3 regions of the Pseudoalteromonas sp. L23 genome follow, and region 2 is predicted to be linked to each of the others. Evidence: predicted binding sites of a transcription regulator. Region 2 holds the regulator's gene; each other region holds the start of a gene.
What was found. Region 2 encodes FliA, which starts transcription of late flagellar genes. Its sites were predicted from a motif close to CTAAAGNTNNNNNNNNNNNNGCCGATA; they were not measured.

Region 1: a site for FliA is predicted at 1,736-1,762, ahead of pomA (flagellar motor protein PomA). Genes of this name have one in related genera too.
Region 3: a site for FliA is predicted at 2,531-2,557, ahead of L3V43_RS21590 (DUF5610 domain-containing protein). Genes of this name have one in related genera too.

What each region holds. Positions count from the first base shown of each region.
Region 1 covers NZ_JAKKCW010000001.1:488,961-493,588, reverse strand. Annotated here, with positions in the region: gene dxs (1-deoxy-D-xylulose-5-phosphate synthase) at 1-280, opposite strand, end outside; gene ispA ((2E,6E)-farnesyl diphosphate synthase) at 445-1,344, opposite strand; gene xseB (exodeoxyribonuclease VII small subunit) at 1,344-1,583, opposite strand; gene pomA (flagellar motor protein PomA) at 1,818-2,585, shown strand; gene L3V43_RS02260 (flagellar motor protein MotB) at 2,588-3,517, shown strand; gene L3V43_RS02255 (hypothetical protein) at 3,699-4,211, shown strand; gene L3V43_RS02250 (aromatic amino acid transport family protein) at 4,238-4,628, opposite strand, start outside.
Region 2 covers NZ_JAKKCW010000009.1:96,138-100,765, forward strand. Annotated here, with positions in the region: gene L3V43_RS15435 (chemotaxis protein CheA) at 1-701, opposite strand, end outside; gene L3V43_RS15440 (protein phosphatase CheZ) at 715-1,491, opposite strand; gene cheY (chemotaxis response regulator CheY) at 1,512-1,895, opposite strand; gene L3V43_RS15450 (RNA polymerase sigma factor FliA) at 1,938-2,672, opposite strand; gene L3V43_RS15455 (MinD/ParA family protein) at 2,675-3,535, opposite strand; gene flhF (flagellar biosynthesis protein FlhF) at 3,528-4,628, opposite strand, start outside.
Region 3 covers NZ_JAKKCW010000021.1:441-5,068, forward strand. Annotated here, with positions in the region: gene L3V43_RS21580 (RNA-binding protein) at 67-534, shown strand; gene murI (glutamate racemase) at 535-1,311, opposite strand; gene L3V43_RS21590 (DUF5610 domain-containing protein) at 1,375-2,502, opposite strand; gene trmA (tRNA (uridine(54)-C5)-methyltransferase TrmA) at 2,667-3,761, shown strand; gene L3V43_RS21600 (DUF523 domain-containing protein) at 3,772-4,230, opposite strand; gene L3V43_RS21605 (thiol:disulfide interchange protein DsbA/DsbL) at 4,279-4,628, opposite strand, start outside.

The DNA of each region.
Region 1 (4,628 bases), on a different contig from region 2:
TATCTCTTCTACCTGTAAGTAGTTTGTGCGGATAGGCTTGATGACCTACATCCCAAACGAGCCTATCGCTTGGTGTGTTATACACATAGTGTAAAGCTACAGTAAGCTCTACAGTGCCTAAACCAGATGCAAAGTGACCGCTGCTTTGAGAGACTGAGTTCAGCAAATACTCGCGAAGCTCATCACTAAAGGCGGTTAACTTGTGCTGGGGTAATTGACGGAGTTGACTTGGCTCGTCAATTAACGCGAGTAAGGGATACTTGCTACTATCAAGTTTCATGGTATTTATCAGAGTCCTAAGTGAATCTCAGCGCAATTACTCACGTGGTCCACTTCATAATTATTAAAATTCTTCACTAACTTGTCATAATATTATGTTAGCCAGCGTTTACAAAGTTCTTGTGAATATTTTCTTAGCTTGGCGTAGCTATTTTATACGTCAGCTTAATATTCTCGATCTATGATGTATTTTGCTAAATCTGCAAGTATTTCTGTATTACCGTTGATACGTGTAAGCGCTTCTAAAGCTTCATCTATCAAGTGTTCAGCTTTTTCTTTTGCTTGTTCTAACCCCAATAATGCTGGATAGGTAGATTTATTATGTTCTAAATCAGAGCCTTGAGGTTTACCAAGCACAAATGTGTCACCTTCTACATCAAGAATGTCATCTCTGACTTGAAATGCAAGGCCAATTGCACGTCCATAAGTACGTATCGCATCACGTGCTTGCTCTGAAACACGTTCCGGATCGCTACATAAGATCCCAAGTTCTACTGCACAGCTTAGTAGTGCACCTGTTTTTAGCTTATGAATACGTTCGAGCTCATCTATCGTAATTAAACGATTGGTTGCTGCTATATCGAGTGCTTGACCGCCTATCATACCTTGTAGACCCGATGCCTTGGCTAGCACTGAAATCATTTTTATTTGGGCATGGTGGCTTACCGCGAATGGATGTTCACTTAGCAGTTCAAATGCCAGCGTTTGCAGAGCGTCACCAGCTAAAATCGCGGTCGCCTCATCGAATTGGATGTGGCAAGTTGGACGGCCGCGTCTGAGATCATCATCATCCATAGCAGGTAAATCGTCGTGCACCAAAGAGTAGCTATGCACACACTCTATTGCGGCTGCAGCTTTGTCTAAATCTTCTGGAGCAGCACCAAATAATTCACCAGTACAATACACTAAAAACGGTCGCAAGCGTTTGCCGCCGTTTTCTATACTATAGCGTGTAGCCGCTTTTATATTCTCTTCAGTTTCAAGCACACTATCAAAATAGTGTAAAACGGTGTTTTCTACACGAGTTTTAGCAAACTGGAGCTTTTCTTGTAATTTTTTCGACATTAGGCTTCGTTATCAAATGGCTGTAATTGTGCTTGTTCATCCTCGCCCATTAAAATAGCGACTTGTTGTTCAGCTTGCTGAAGTTTCTGATTTGAAGCTTTTGCGAGTTTTATCCCGCGTTCAAACTGTTTAAGTGCTTGATCTAAAGGTAAGCTACCGTTTTCCATGTCTGCAACGATTTGCTCCAGTTCTTGCATGGCTTCTTCAAAGCTCAAGTTGTCTGGTTTTTTTACTGCCATATGTCACGCTGACCCGTAAAGTAAAAGTGTGGCAATTTTAGGGTGATTGTGCGCCAAGGTCAAAAAAACCAGTGACTTTTTGATCTGACCGAGTATCAGCATTACAAGATCTGCTATAAACTCGCATTTTAAACACTTTTTAATATAATAGTGTTAAGTTGTAGAAAAACTTGCCGATAACTCAAACAACAATAACTGCGTGATTTATCACAAATAACTTCCCCCGGAGGACATGTGGATTTAGCAACGGTAATAGGGATCCTGGGTGCCATAGGTTTAATTGTAATGTCCATGGTACTAAGTAGTGATGGCCAGATCGCTATGTTCTATAACACGCCTTCCGTCGTTATCGTATTTGGTGGTTCAATTTTTATCGTATTGTCTAACTTTACGCTTGGACAGTTTTTCGGAATTGGAAAAGTGGCCGGGAAGGCCTTCATGTTCAAGATTGAAACTCCGGAAGAGCTGATTGAAAAAGCCGTTGAGCTTGCTGATTCAGCTCGCAAAGGTGGTTTTTTAGCGTTAGAAGAAGCCGAAATCCCCAACCAGTTTATGCGTAAAGGTGTCGATATGTTAGTCGATGGGCATGATGCTGATGTTGTGCGTGCCACATTGCAAAAAGATATTGCCCTAACGTCCTCAAGACACGAGTTAGGCGCTGGCTTATTTAAGTCCCTCGCCGATATCGCTCCTGCTATGGGGATGATTGGAACGCTCATCGGCCTAGTAGCGATGTTATCTAACATGGACGATCCAAAAGCAATTGGACCTGCTATGGCTGTTGCGCTTTTGACAACTTTATACGGTGCGTTTTTGGCTAACGTGGTTGCAATCCCAATTCAGGTTAAGCTTGAACTTCGTAAAGACGAAGAAGAGCGAAACCAGCGCCTTATCTTAGATGCAATCTTAGGCATTCAAGATGGCCAAAATCCAAAAGTCATTGAAGGTATCTTGAAAAACTATCTGCCAGAATCTAAACGTGGCGCTGAGGCTGAGGAATAATCATGTCAGATGAGAAAGAATGTAAATGTCCCCCCCCAGGTCTTCCTGCCTGGATGGGAACGTTTGCTGATCTCATGTCGTTGTTAATGTGCTTCTTCGTACTGCTATTGGCATTCTCCGAAATGGATGTACTGAAGTTTAAGCAAATTGCAGGATCGATGAAGTTTGCTTTTGGTGTGCAAAATAAAATTGAAGTAAAAGATATTCCTAAGGGGACCAGCGTGATTGCGATGGAATTTACTCCAGGAAAGCCAGAACCAACACCGATTGAAACGATTCAACAGCAAACCGTAGAAATGACGCAGCAAATGCTAGAGTTCCAAGCTGGTGACGAGGCTTCGGCGGGTGGCAGACAGGAGCAACGAGGTAATAAGCGTGGTGGTGAGTCTGCCAGTACTGCACAGGAAATGGCGTCAACGCAAGCAATTGCTTCTGCGGACCAAGAGCAAGTAAACGAGCTCGTTAAAAAGATTGCACAGCAGCTAGAAAAGCAAATTATGGATGGTGCAATTGAACTCGAGTCATTAGGGCAGCAAATTATTATTCGCATCCAAGAAAATGGTTCTTTTCCTGCGGGAAGTGCGTTTCTACAACCTAAATTTGAACCTGTGATTGCCGAAATTGCAGAGCTGCTCAAAGATGTACCTGGTGAAATTACAGTGTCCGGTCACACTGATGACTTTAGAGTGACTAACGAACTTTATTCGAATAACTGGGATTTATCGGCAACTAGAGCGGTAGCCGTTGCGACTGTAATGGAGCGTGTCCGTGGCTTTGATAAGAACAGAATGGTTGTAGTTGGTCATGCAGACACTAGACCTTTAGTACCTAATGACAGCGATGCAGATAGGCGCCGAAACCGGCGTGTCGAAATCTCGATTTTACAGGGTAAAGCGAAAGAATCAGACCCTATTGAAGTTAGGAAAAATTAGTTACAGTTTGTTGCCAAATTACAGGGAATTCGCTATTGTTCCGTTTGGTTCTACTTAAAGGAGAAATAGAATGATTTCAATAAAAAAACCCCAAAATTATAGATTGCCAGGTGGTAACGGTGAAGGTGGTGATGAAGAGTCAACAGAAAAAAAACTATCTTAACTAGTTGAAAGAGTGGATATGTTAGAGGCTTGGGAATCGGTACGACTTTTTTACATCGAATATAGCATTCCGCTGTCATTAATTGCGGTGTTTGCTTGTTTGGTTTTAAGAGATATTAAAGCTGCGCGCTATGCCATTTTAATTTCTGTGTTCTATATTGTTGGCTCTTTCACTAGCGATTATATTAGAGCGATGGATGATGTTATTGTTTATCGCTATATAATTTGGGCATTTAACGATATTGTGTTTATGGCTATAATTGCTGTTTGGGCCATTAAAGACAAAGTTTATATGTGGCAGAGTGTAATTGCTCAACTCATTATTATACCTGCACCAATTTTACAGATGTTTCGCTTAGTTGATAGGCATTTAATGGAACTTAGTTATTCCTCTTATCTCTACGTCACAATTATCCCAATTGTTAACTTTGCCACTCTATGTTTGGCATTTGTACCTGTAATTGCGTATTTTCAATTGAAACATAAACGAATGCAAGGCGGTGCGCTAGAGAGTGCTGAAGTAGGCCGTTAATAAAACCTACTTCATTTTGATAATACTCACCCCAAACTAGGAATAAGGCCAGCCATTTGCATTAGCTGAGAGGTGATGATCATCACACCGAAAACAGCGGCAAGTCCTAGTCCAAGCGTACCTCCTTTAACCTGATATCCATCATTACCTCTGGTTTTTCTCTGTTTCCATACCATAGCAACTGGTAGAAATACCGCTAACACCACGAGCGCAATCGCTGCATATCCCAGTGCCATAATAAAGCCCTTTGGATAAAAGAGGGCAAAGCCAAGCGGTGGTAAAAAGGTAATGAATGCCGTTTTGATCCGGTCTTTCTTAGTATCTTGCTTCTTAAAGGCATCTGCAAAAAAGTCGAATAAGCCGAGACTCACGCCTAAGAATGATGTCGCGAGAGCCAGATCTGCAAACACAGTTACA
Region 2 (4,628 bases):
CCAAATTTCCCAACCCCATGGAGTTCATCTAAGAGATTATCGAACTCGTCATCGGTGATATCGCCGTCATCTGCAGTTGACACCGTTTCAGGTTTAGCCGCCGGTGCGACAGCAGGCGCATTACCAGAGCCGTGTAACTCATCTAATAGATTTTCAAATTCTTCTTCTGTTATCTCATCAATGCTAGAGCCGCTATCATCGCCTGAATCTGCGTCCGCATCGAATAGAATATCATCCGCACTTAAATCTGGTACAACAGATTCTGGCTCTGAAACAGGTTCCTCAATCACTTCACTGACTTCGTCTTCAGATGCTGGTTGGCTGAGTTTATGGAGGGTTTCAAGCAACACAGGATCGGCAGCTTCGGGTTCCTCTCGGTTTTGAATACAAGCGAACATTTCGTTGATCGTATCCAAAGATTGCAAAATAACATCCATTAATTCTGACGTTACTTTTCGCTGCCCTTGTCTTAGTACATCAAACACGTTCTCTGCACCGTGACAGGCATCAACCAGTTCGGTCATACCGAGGAAGCCTGCTCCACCTTTAACAGTATGGAAGCCACGGAAAATCGCATTGAGAAGTTCTTTATCTTCGGGATTATTTTCTAGTTCAACAAGCTGTTCAGATAACAGTTCTAATATTTCGCCTGCTTCAACAAGAAAGTCCTGCAAGATATCTTCATCGACTTCAAAGCTCATACACACTCTCCAACTAGAAGCCTAAACTAGATAGCAAGTCATCGACTTCGTCTTGACCAGAAACCACGTCATCTCGCGATTCAGCGTCAATAATTGGACCTTCAGGTCCAGACAATTCATCACTGATAGTCTCAGTTGTTTTTATTTCGTTTTCATTCGCATTTTCTGCAACTGCAGGCGCTTCATCCGAAGTACCAAACACAGTTAGAAGGTGAATGAGACTATCTTCTACTTCTCTCACAAGCTCAATGACTCGACGGATGACCTGCCCAGTCAAATCCTGATAGTCTTGCGCCATCAGCACATTAGTCATTAAGCCTTGTAATTCGTCTGTACGTGTCTTTGAAGTCTGCATAAAGCTGTCGAGATCATGACACAGAGATTTAAACTCACCGAGTTGAATATCTCTGCTCATCAACCGATCCCAAGTAGGCTTTATTTGTGCTAACTCATCCGCAAGATTCTGCGCAAGAGGTAAGCTTTCTTCGACCGCGTCCATCGTTTTATTAGCAGCGCTTTCTGTCATTTCCATAACATAATTAAGACGCTGCTTGGCGTCAGGTATAGCCTCTGTCGTGAGATCTGAGAGTCGAGTATCCAGCTCAAAGTTCTTCAAGGACTCGTGTAATTGGCGAGTTAGCTTTCCAACTTCTGCAAATAACTCCGATTGCTCTTTGTTAGCAGCTTCTAAAATCAGCTGGTCAGCTTTTTCTTGTTCACCTTGCTCTAGTAGCTCAACAAGTTGCTTGGCTTGTTCAAGTGTAATTTGCGGCGCAGCATTTACAGACATAGGCCATATCCCCTTGCTGTTTAGCCTAGTCGCTCAAATACTTTTTCAAGCTTAGTCTTGAGCGTACCTGCAGTAAACGGTTTAACAATATATCCGTTCACCCCAGCTTGCGCTGCTGCAACAATTTGTTCTTTTTTCGCTTCTGCGGTAACCATCAACACTGGAATGTGCTTAAGCTTTTCATCTGCGCGTATTGCACGAAGCAGATCAATACCTTGCATGCCCGGCATGTTCCAATCAGTTACTACAAAGTCAAACTCCTGATTTTGTAGCATCGGAAGTGCTGTACTACCATCATCAGCTTCTTGAACATTGGTAAAGCCTAAATCTCTTAATAGGTTTTTGATTATTCTTCTCATAGTAGAGAAATCATCAACCACGAGAATCTTCATGTTCTTATCCAAAACTTCCTCCAGTGAGGTTCGAACCCAACTATTTTATGTACTCTAATTTATCCAGTCATTGATTTTAGCTTTGAGCTTTATCATTGCCTGACCGTGAATTTGGCTTACTCGAGATTCACTGACATCAAGGATGGCACCAATCTCTTTTAAATTCATTTCGTCGTTATAGTAAAGTGACAACACCAGAGCATCCCTTTCGGGTAGTGCTTTGATAGCATTTACTAAAGACTCGTTAAAACGTTCATTTTTAACGTTATTAAACGGTTTGTCTAGCGCAAAATCGCTGTTTGCTGGGGTTATCACATCTTCATCAACCCCTAGATCCTCAATGCCGATGACTTTACTTGCATTTACATCATGTAAAATATGATGGTACTCATCTAAAGATATATCAAGTTTTTCAGCGATTTCAGTGTCTTTTGGTTCGCGGCCAAGGAGAGATTCGAGCTCAGATATAGCTTCGGCTACCATTCTGCTGTTTTTATGTACGGACCGAGGGGCCCAATCTCCGCGACGGATTTCATCTAGCATTGCACCTCGGATGCGTATCCCCGCAAAGGTCTCGAAACTAGCGCCTTTAGTAGCATCGAAATTTTTAGATGCTTCAATCAATCCAATCATACCTGATTGAATTAGATCGTCGAGCTGCACACTTGCCGGAAGCCGAGCGATCAGGTGACATGCCACTTTTTTGACAAGTGGAGCATGCCTCTCGACCACTTTATGGATATGGTCAGAAGTTTGATATCCCGCAGCTCTGTTGACCGGAGAAGCCATAATCACCCGTTTACAAGTTGTTCAATGAAAAATTCTAGATGACCGGAAGGTTGATGAGGAATTGGCCATTTAACTGCCTTGGCAGCAAGTCCTTTAATTGCAACTGCTGCTGGAGAGCTCGGAAATAAATCCACGATTGCTCTTTGTCTACGAGAGGACTTACGCATGTTTTCGTCAAATGGTACTGTGGCCACTAATTCCAATGCTACATCAAGAAAACGGTCTGTAACTTTTGAAAGTTTAGCAAATAATTCTTGCCCTTCACGCATACTGCGGACCATATTGGCAACTATTTTAAAACGATAAACGCCATGCTCTCTGCTTAAAACTTTGATCAACGCATAAGCATCCGTAATAGAAGTCGGTTCATCACACACAACAACCATCACATCTTGTGCAGCTCGAGAGAAGCTCAGAACCATATCTGAGATACCAGCTGCGGTATCAACAATTAAAACATCAAATTGAGTGTTAAGCTCGCTAAATGCGCGAATAAGTCCAGCATGCTCTGCGGGAGTCAACTCCACCATGCTTTGAGAACCCGAAGTAGCTGGCACAATTTTGATACCAGCGGGACCTTCTACGAGAATCTCATCTAGTTCACATTCACCCGACAACACATGTGAAAGGTTCTTTTCTACTCGGAGCCCTAACATCACATCACAGTTTGCCAAGCCCAAGTCCGCATCTAAAACGAGAACTCGCTGTCCTTGTTGGCCCATAGCGATGGCAGTATTGAGCGAGACATTGGTTTTACCCACCCCACCTTTACCACCGGTCACGGCTATTACTTTTACACCCTGGTTGCTATTTTGACTCATTCTACGCAGGCCACTTGCTTGATCTAAAACTGTGTTAATCATACATTCCTACTGACTCTGACGCTACAGGTACACGTCGAGAGTGCTGTGCTTTTATTCTTTTTAAATACAATTGCTCAGCCTTTTTTACTAGCTTTTGAGCATTTGCTACGCGAATGTCTTCTGGCACTCGCTGACCGTTGGTAAGATACCCTATTGGCAAGCGATTTTGAATCGCTATGCTAATTATCTCACCTAAACTTAGACTTTCATCAAGTTTTGTGAAAATACAGCCACTTAAATTTACTTTTTTGAAGTGTCTTACTGTTTCTTGTAACACATTCATCTGTGCTGTCGCACTCAACACTAAATAGCTACGAATATCTACTCTCGCGCTACGCATAAGTGTATTTAACTGTTCAGTTAAGCGCAAATCTCTTTGACTCATTCCCGCCGTATCTATTAATACTAGACGCTTATTGCGTAAATGATAAAGCACTTCTGCAAGTTCATTTGCATCTTTAACTTGTTTAACCGGACAACCGATGATTCTACCATAGGTAGCTAGTTGCTCGTAAGCGCCAATTCTATAGGTATCGGTGGTTATTAGCGCCACTTTATCTGCACCGTATTTTTGTGCGCCTAATGCCGCTAATTTTGCAACCGTTGTGGTTTTGCCAACACCTGTTGGACCAACCATTGCAAATACGCCACCTTGACGAAGAATATCATTGTTGGTGGTGTGCATTTGGTTAATTACCATATTCAACAGCGCGTCCCAAGCTTCTTTACGAGACACATCATCAGGGATAAAACATGCCATTTGCTCTGCAACGTCTTTGTCTATGCCCATTCCTTCCAGACGATCTACAAGGCACGCACGGGTTGGATCGCGACGAGCCATTTCTTGTTTCATTAGACCAGATACTTGATGTTCAAGTAATTGACGAATAGCGTTCATTTCTTCGCGCATTGCACTCATTTCGTCAGGCTTGGCATTTAACTCAGGTAAATCATCACCAAAACCGTTGTCTAATTCATCAGACTCGATCCACTGCTGTGGTTGCTCAAATCCATCATCATCAAAGTCAAAAGATTGGCGACGAGCTTGCTGTGGCTTCGCTTGGTGCGCCGGCGCAGCAGTTTGTGTTTTACG
Region 3 (4,628 bases), on a different contig from region 2:
ACTCGTTAAGATAGCTAACTCACTTGTTAAATTAATGTTTAACCTTCTTTCAATTGGTATATTTATATGAAGTCTTTTGATCATAAAGCAATTTTGATCACTTTGGTTATTGCAGTAGCGAGCTTTTTCATTGTTGATCTTGCATTAAGCTCTACTCAGCTCGACGCTGCTCTTATGCTTGCCGTAGGTATTATCATCGGTGGCGTAATAAGCCAGTTTTTAAAAAGTGATACACAACAAGAAAAACAATCAAACTTATCAACCACTACATTATATGTAGGTAATCTACCATATCGAGCCAACGAACATGTTGTCCGCGAGCTTTTCGAAGAGCAAGGGCAAGTATTTTCAGTTCGCCTACTTAAGGATAAAAACACAGGCAAACGACGTGGTTTTGGTTTTGTTGAGATGTCTAAGCAAGATGCAGAAAAGGCGATTACTCAACTCAATGAACGTGAATTTCAACAGCGTACATTAAAAGTAAGAGAAGCAAAGCAAAAGCCTGAAGGTGAGATGGATCACTCACCCGCTTAATTAATCTTTATTTAAATTAATAATAGAGATTACTTCTTTACTACCCATTACTGGTGCCGTTGCATAGAAACGCACTTCCGATGCACTCGGCACCTTTTCTCCTACTACTATTTGACTTCCCAACAATGACACTGCGCGATTGGCTATTGCTTTGCCAGAATCAACCAACTCCACATGCTTCTGTAAGCAATTCTTGATATCGTGAGCTATCAACGGAAAATGTGTACATCCCAACACTAGCCTATCAACAGTGGCTGGAATGTTAAGCCGGTCTATTTCCGCGCAAAGTGCCTCTTTATCCAACTCGTTATGCCAATAAAAGTGCTCAGCGATCCTTACAAGCTCCGTTGAATGCAAAGTTTCAACTTTACAACCTGAGGTAAAATCCATGATGAGCTTATGCGTATAAGCATTATTTGACGTTGCCGGTGTTGCTAATAGTGCGATGTGCTTGGTCTTTGAACTAGATGCAGCAGGCTTAACAGCAGGAACCACACCTATAATTGGTATCTGGGTATGTTTTCTGGCTTCTTCTAATGCGTATGTTGAAGCGGTATTACATGCAATAACGATAAGATCAACATTGCCCAAGTATTGCTGTTGCCAACGAATAAGTCCCTTGATACGTGATTTGATTAGCTCTTGAGGCTGAAGGCCATATGGGAGAAAAGCGTTGTCCATAACATAACTAAATGAACCCCCCTGCAAACATACCTTTAAGTGCGACAGCACACTGGTGCCACCGATCCCCGAATCGAAAACCAAAATATGCGACAAACTTCATACCTCAAATCAATGAAGTATGAAGTTTGCCATGAGTCCTCGCGAAAATAAACTGGCTTAGCTTGTTTGTTTTTGCTCAACTTGCTCTTTATTTAGTTCATTCAGTTTACTAAAAAAGCTACTAGCATAATCCAAAAATTCATTTAGTCTCGACTGACCTTCATTCATCCAAGCAAGCAGGTTTGGCAACTCATTATCGGCATTGAGTCCCTTAGCTTGCTCTTGCACATCTGCTAACTGCTTATTCAGTGGCATAAATGCCTTCTCTAAGTCTTTCATTGGATTGCCTTGCTGATATTGAGCAATCGCAGCAGATGTTTTACTTTGTCTTAAATCCATCGTGAAATTAGTGATCTGATCTGAGTTTAAGCTAAGCGACTTTGCCAAATCGAAAGCTTCATCGTATTCACCACCGAAAAAGGAATCACTGACATTACGGATATCTTCCATCATATCGTTAATTGCCTGCTGCTCCTCTTCGTTCAGCTCACCATTTACCTTAATTGAGAAACTGACTTCGTGAGAGGACTTAGTGCCATATGCCATGCCATAATCATTACCTTTTTGCGCAACACTCGCAGCGGCTCCCTGAGCATACGCATCGGAGAATGAAATAACGACTTCATCCCCTTCAGCTGTAGTAAATGCATATTCAGCCTGATTAGAAAGACTCGCAAACTGTGCGGCACTGATCGCTAATGCCTTTGGCGACTTTTCTTCAAACAATTCTTTTTCAAAATCATCTAAACCTTTAAAAATCCCTTCTCGTGATTTTTCAATACCATCTTCGATGTCGGAATTGAAAGCGCCCATGCCTTTTAACTCTTCGCTGGCTTCATCAATACCCTGAAGCACGCCCTTACGTGCCCCATCTAGCATGGATTTCAATTCGTCATCATTTTTGCCGTCGACTTTGGCTTTCTTCACTGCACCCTGAACAAAATCGAGTACATTTTTGACAATAGATTCAAAATCAAATAGTGGCTTGTCTTTTTTATCTTGTGTCGGCTTCTCAATCCCCAACGCTTCTGCAAGCTTATCATCAAGAATTTTAGCTGCTAGCTTAGATTTATTCCCCGCATAGCTGTCTGAATTAATTTGGATATTTGGTCCTATCCCTTTGCTCTTTCCAGGCTTATGCTGCATAGCTGGATTGAGCAACTGATTTAATTGCCCGATTTTCATGGTATGCCCTCCAATATATTAGTTAGATTATCGGCATATTTGCGCAAAGCTAAAGTATAATGATTAAAAAAACAGCAAACCAGACGCATCAGTGATGCTAGACTGGACAAATTAGCAACGCTCCCTAAAATAGCGCCTCTTAATTCAACATAGATGGTTTTAGCATGGCAGTAATAAAAATTGATGATTCAGCATACGAGCAACAGTTAGCAGATAAAGCTGAGCGTATCACAACACAATTTGCACAGTTTGATGCACCTGCACTTGAAGTGTATGAATCTGCAACTCGCCATTACCGCCAGCGCTGTGAATTTAGAGTATGGCATGAGGGTGAAGATCTGTTTCACATCATGTTTGACCAGCAAACAAAAGAAAAGATCCGTGTTGATAGCTTTGATCCTGGTGCGCCGCTTGTCAATGAAATGATGCAGGTGATGATACATCAGCTGAAAGGCAACGAAATATTGCGTCGTAAACTGTTTCAGATCGACTACCTCACGACACTGAGTGGTGAAGTACTGATCAGCTTGCTTTATCACAAGCAGTTAGATGAAGCGTGGCAAACCGCGATGCAGACATTGAGAGCCGAGTTGCAACAAACCTATAAAGTTGATTTTATCGGTCGTGCTAGAAAACAAAAGGTTGTGTTTGGCAACGACTATGTAACTGAAAAACTAAGCGTTAACGGTAAAGAGTATATTTATCAGCAGGTTGAGAACAGCTTTACGCAACCGAATGCGGAAGTGAATCAGAAAATGCTAGCTTGGGCGCAGTCCATCAGTGAACCGCTAAGCAACGATCTACTTGAGCTTTATTGTGGTAACGGTAACTTTTCAATTGCATTGGCTGGTTCATTCAATAAAGTGCTGGCTACGGAGATCTCTAAATCATCAGTAAAGTCTGCACAATTTAATATTGCAGCAAACAAAGTCGATAACTTAGATATTATTCGCATGTCGAGTGAAGAGTTTACACAAGCCATGAAAGGGCAGAAGTTTTCTCGATTAGATGGTATTGATTTACAGTCCTATGATTGCCAAACGATTCTTGTCGACCCGCCTCGTGCTGGTATGGATGAATTAACCTGTCGCTTAGTCAGCAACTACGACAACATTATTTATATCTCATGTAATCCAGACACATTAGAGCGTGATTTAGCCTTGTTATGTGAAACACATAAAATCGCACGCATGGCAATTTTCGATCAGTTCCCTTATACCCATCATATTGAATCTGGCGTTTACTTAGTGAGAAAGTGATCTCTAACGATTAACGACTGGCTGCCATCGCTGTGATAAGTGCTGGCAGTTGAGTTTCGCTAAAGACTTGAATACCGGATTGCTGTAATAAAGACGCCGTTAGCCCCTGCCCTACTATTTTTTTACCTGTATGACTACCATCGTAAATCAGATTGCTGCCGCAAGACGGACTGGACTCTTTTAACAACGCAAACTTTATATCGTGCTGAAGACAAGCCGCTAGCGCTTTTTTAGCACCGAGTTCAAACGCGGTGGTAAAATCATCCCCTTGTTTACTCAAAACTTTACCATCTGCTATTTCAGCCGATGGGCGAGGTGTTGGTAAACCACCAGATACTTCGGGGCACAGCGGTAAGACCCAATTTTTTTGCCGCCAATACTGCAACGTATTGTCTTGAAGGCTTTGTGAAGAGGCGTCATACCTCACCGGATAACCTAATAAACAGCTAGAAACTAAAACTTTAAACATAAAAAAGCCCCGCAACAATTGCAGGGCTAGTCTAATACAAATTAGATTTTATTTCTTTGCTAAATAATTCACCAAAGCTGCAATTTGCTCAGGCTTAGTCGTACCAGACTCACGAAGCAATAGCTTGTATTTACCGTTTACCACGAACATTGGTACACCTGTTAGCGCGCCTTTATCAGAAAGTGTCTTCTGCATTCGTTGCATTTTTGAAGCTTTAGTACGAACAGAGAAACTGGCATAAAGTTTATCAAACTTCTCTTCTTCAACACCTTGTGCAATAAAGATATCTTTTACATCAGCAAGTTCATTGATTTTTGCGCGCTTGCCATGGATATGATTAAACATGGCTGCAACTATCTTGTCTTTTTGTGGCAGCACTTCAGCAGTTGCAAGTGCTT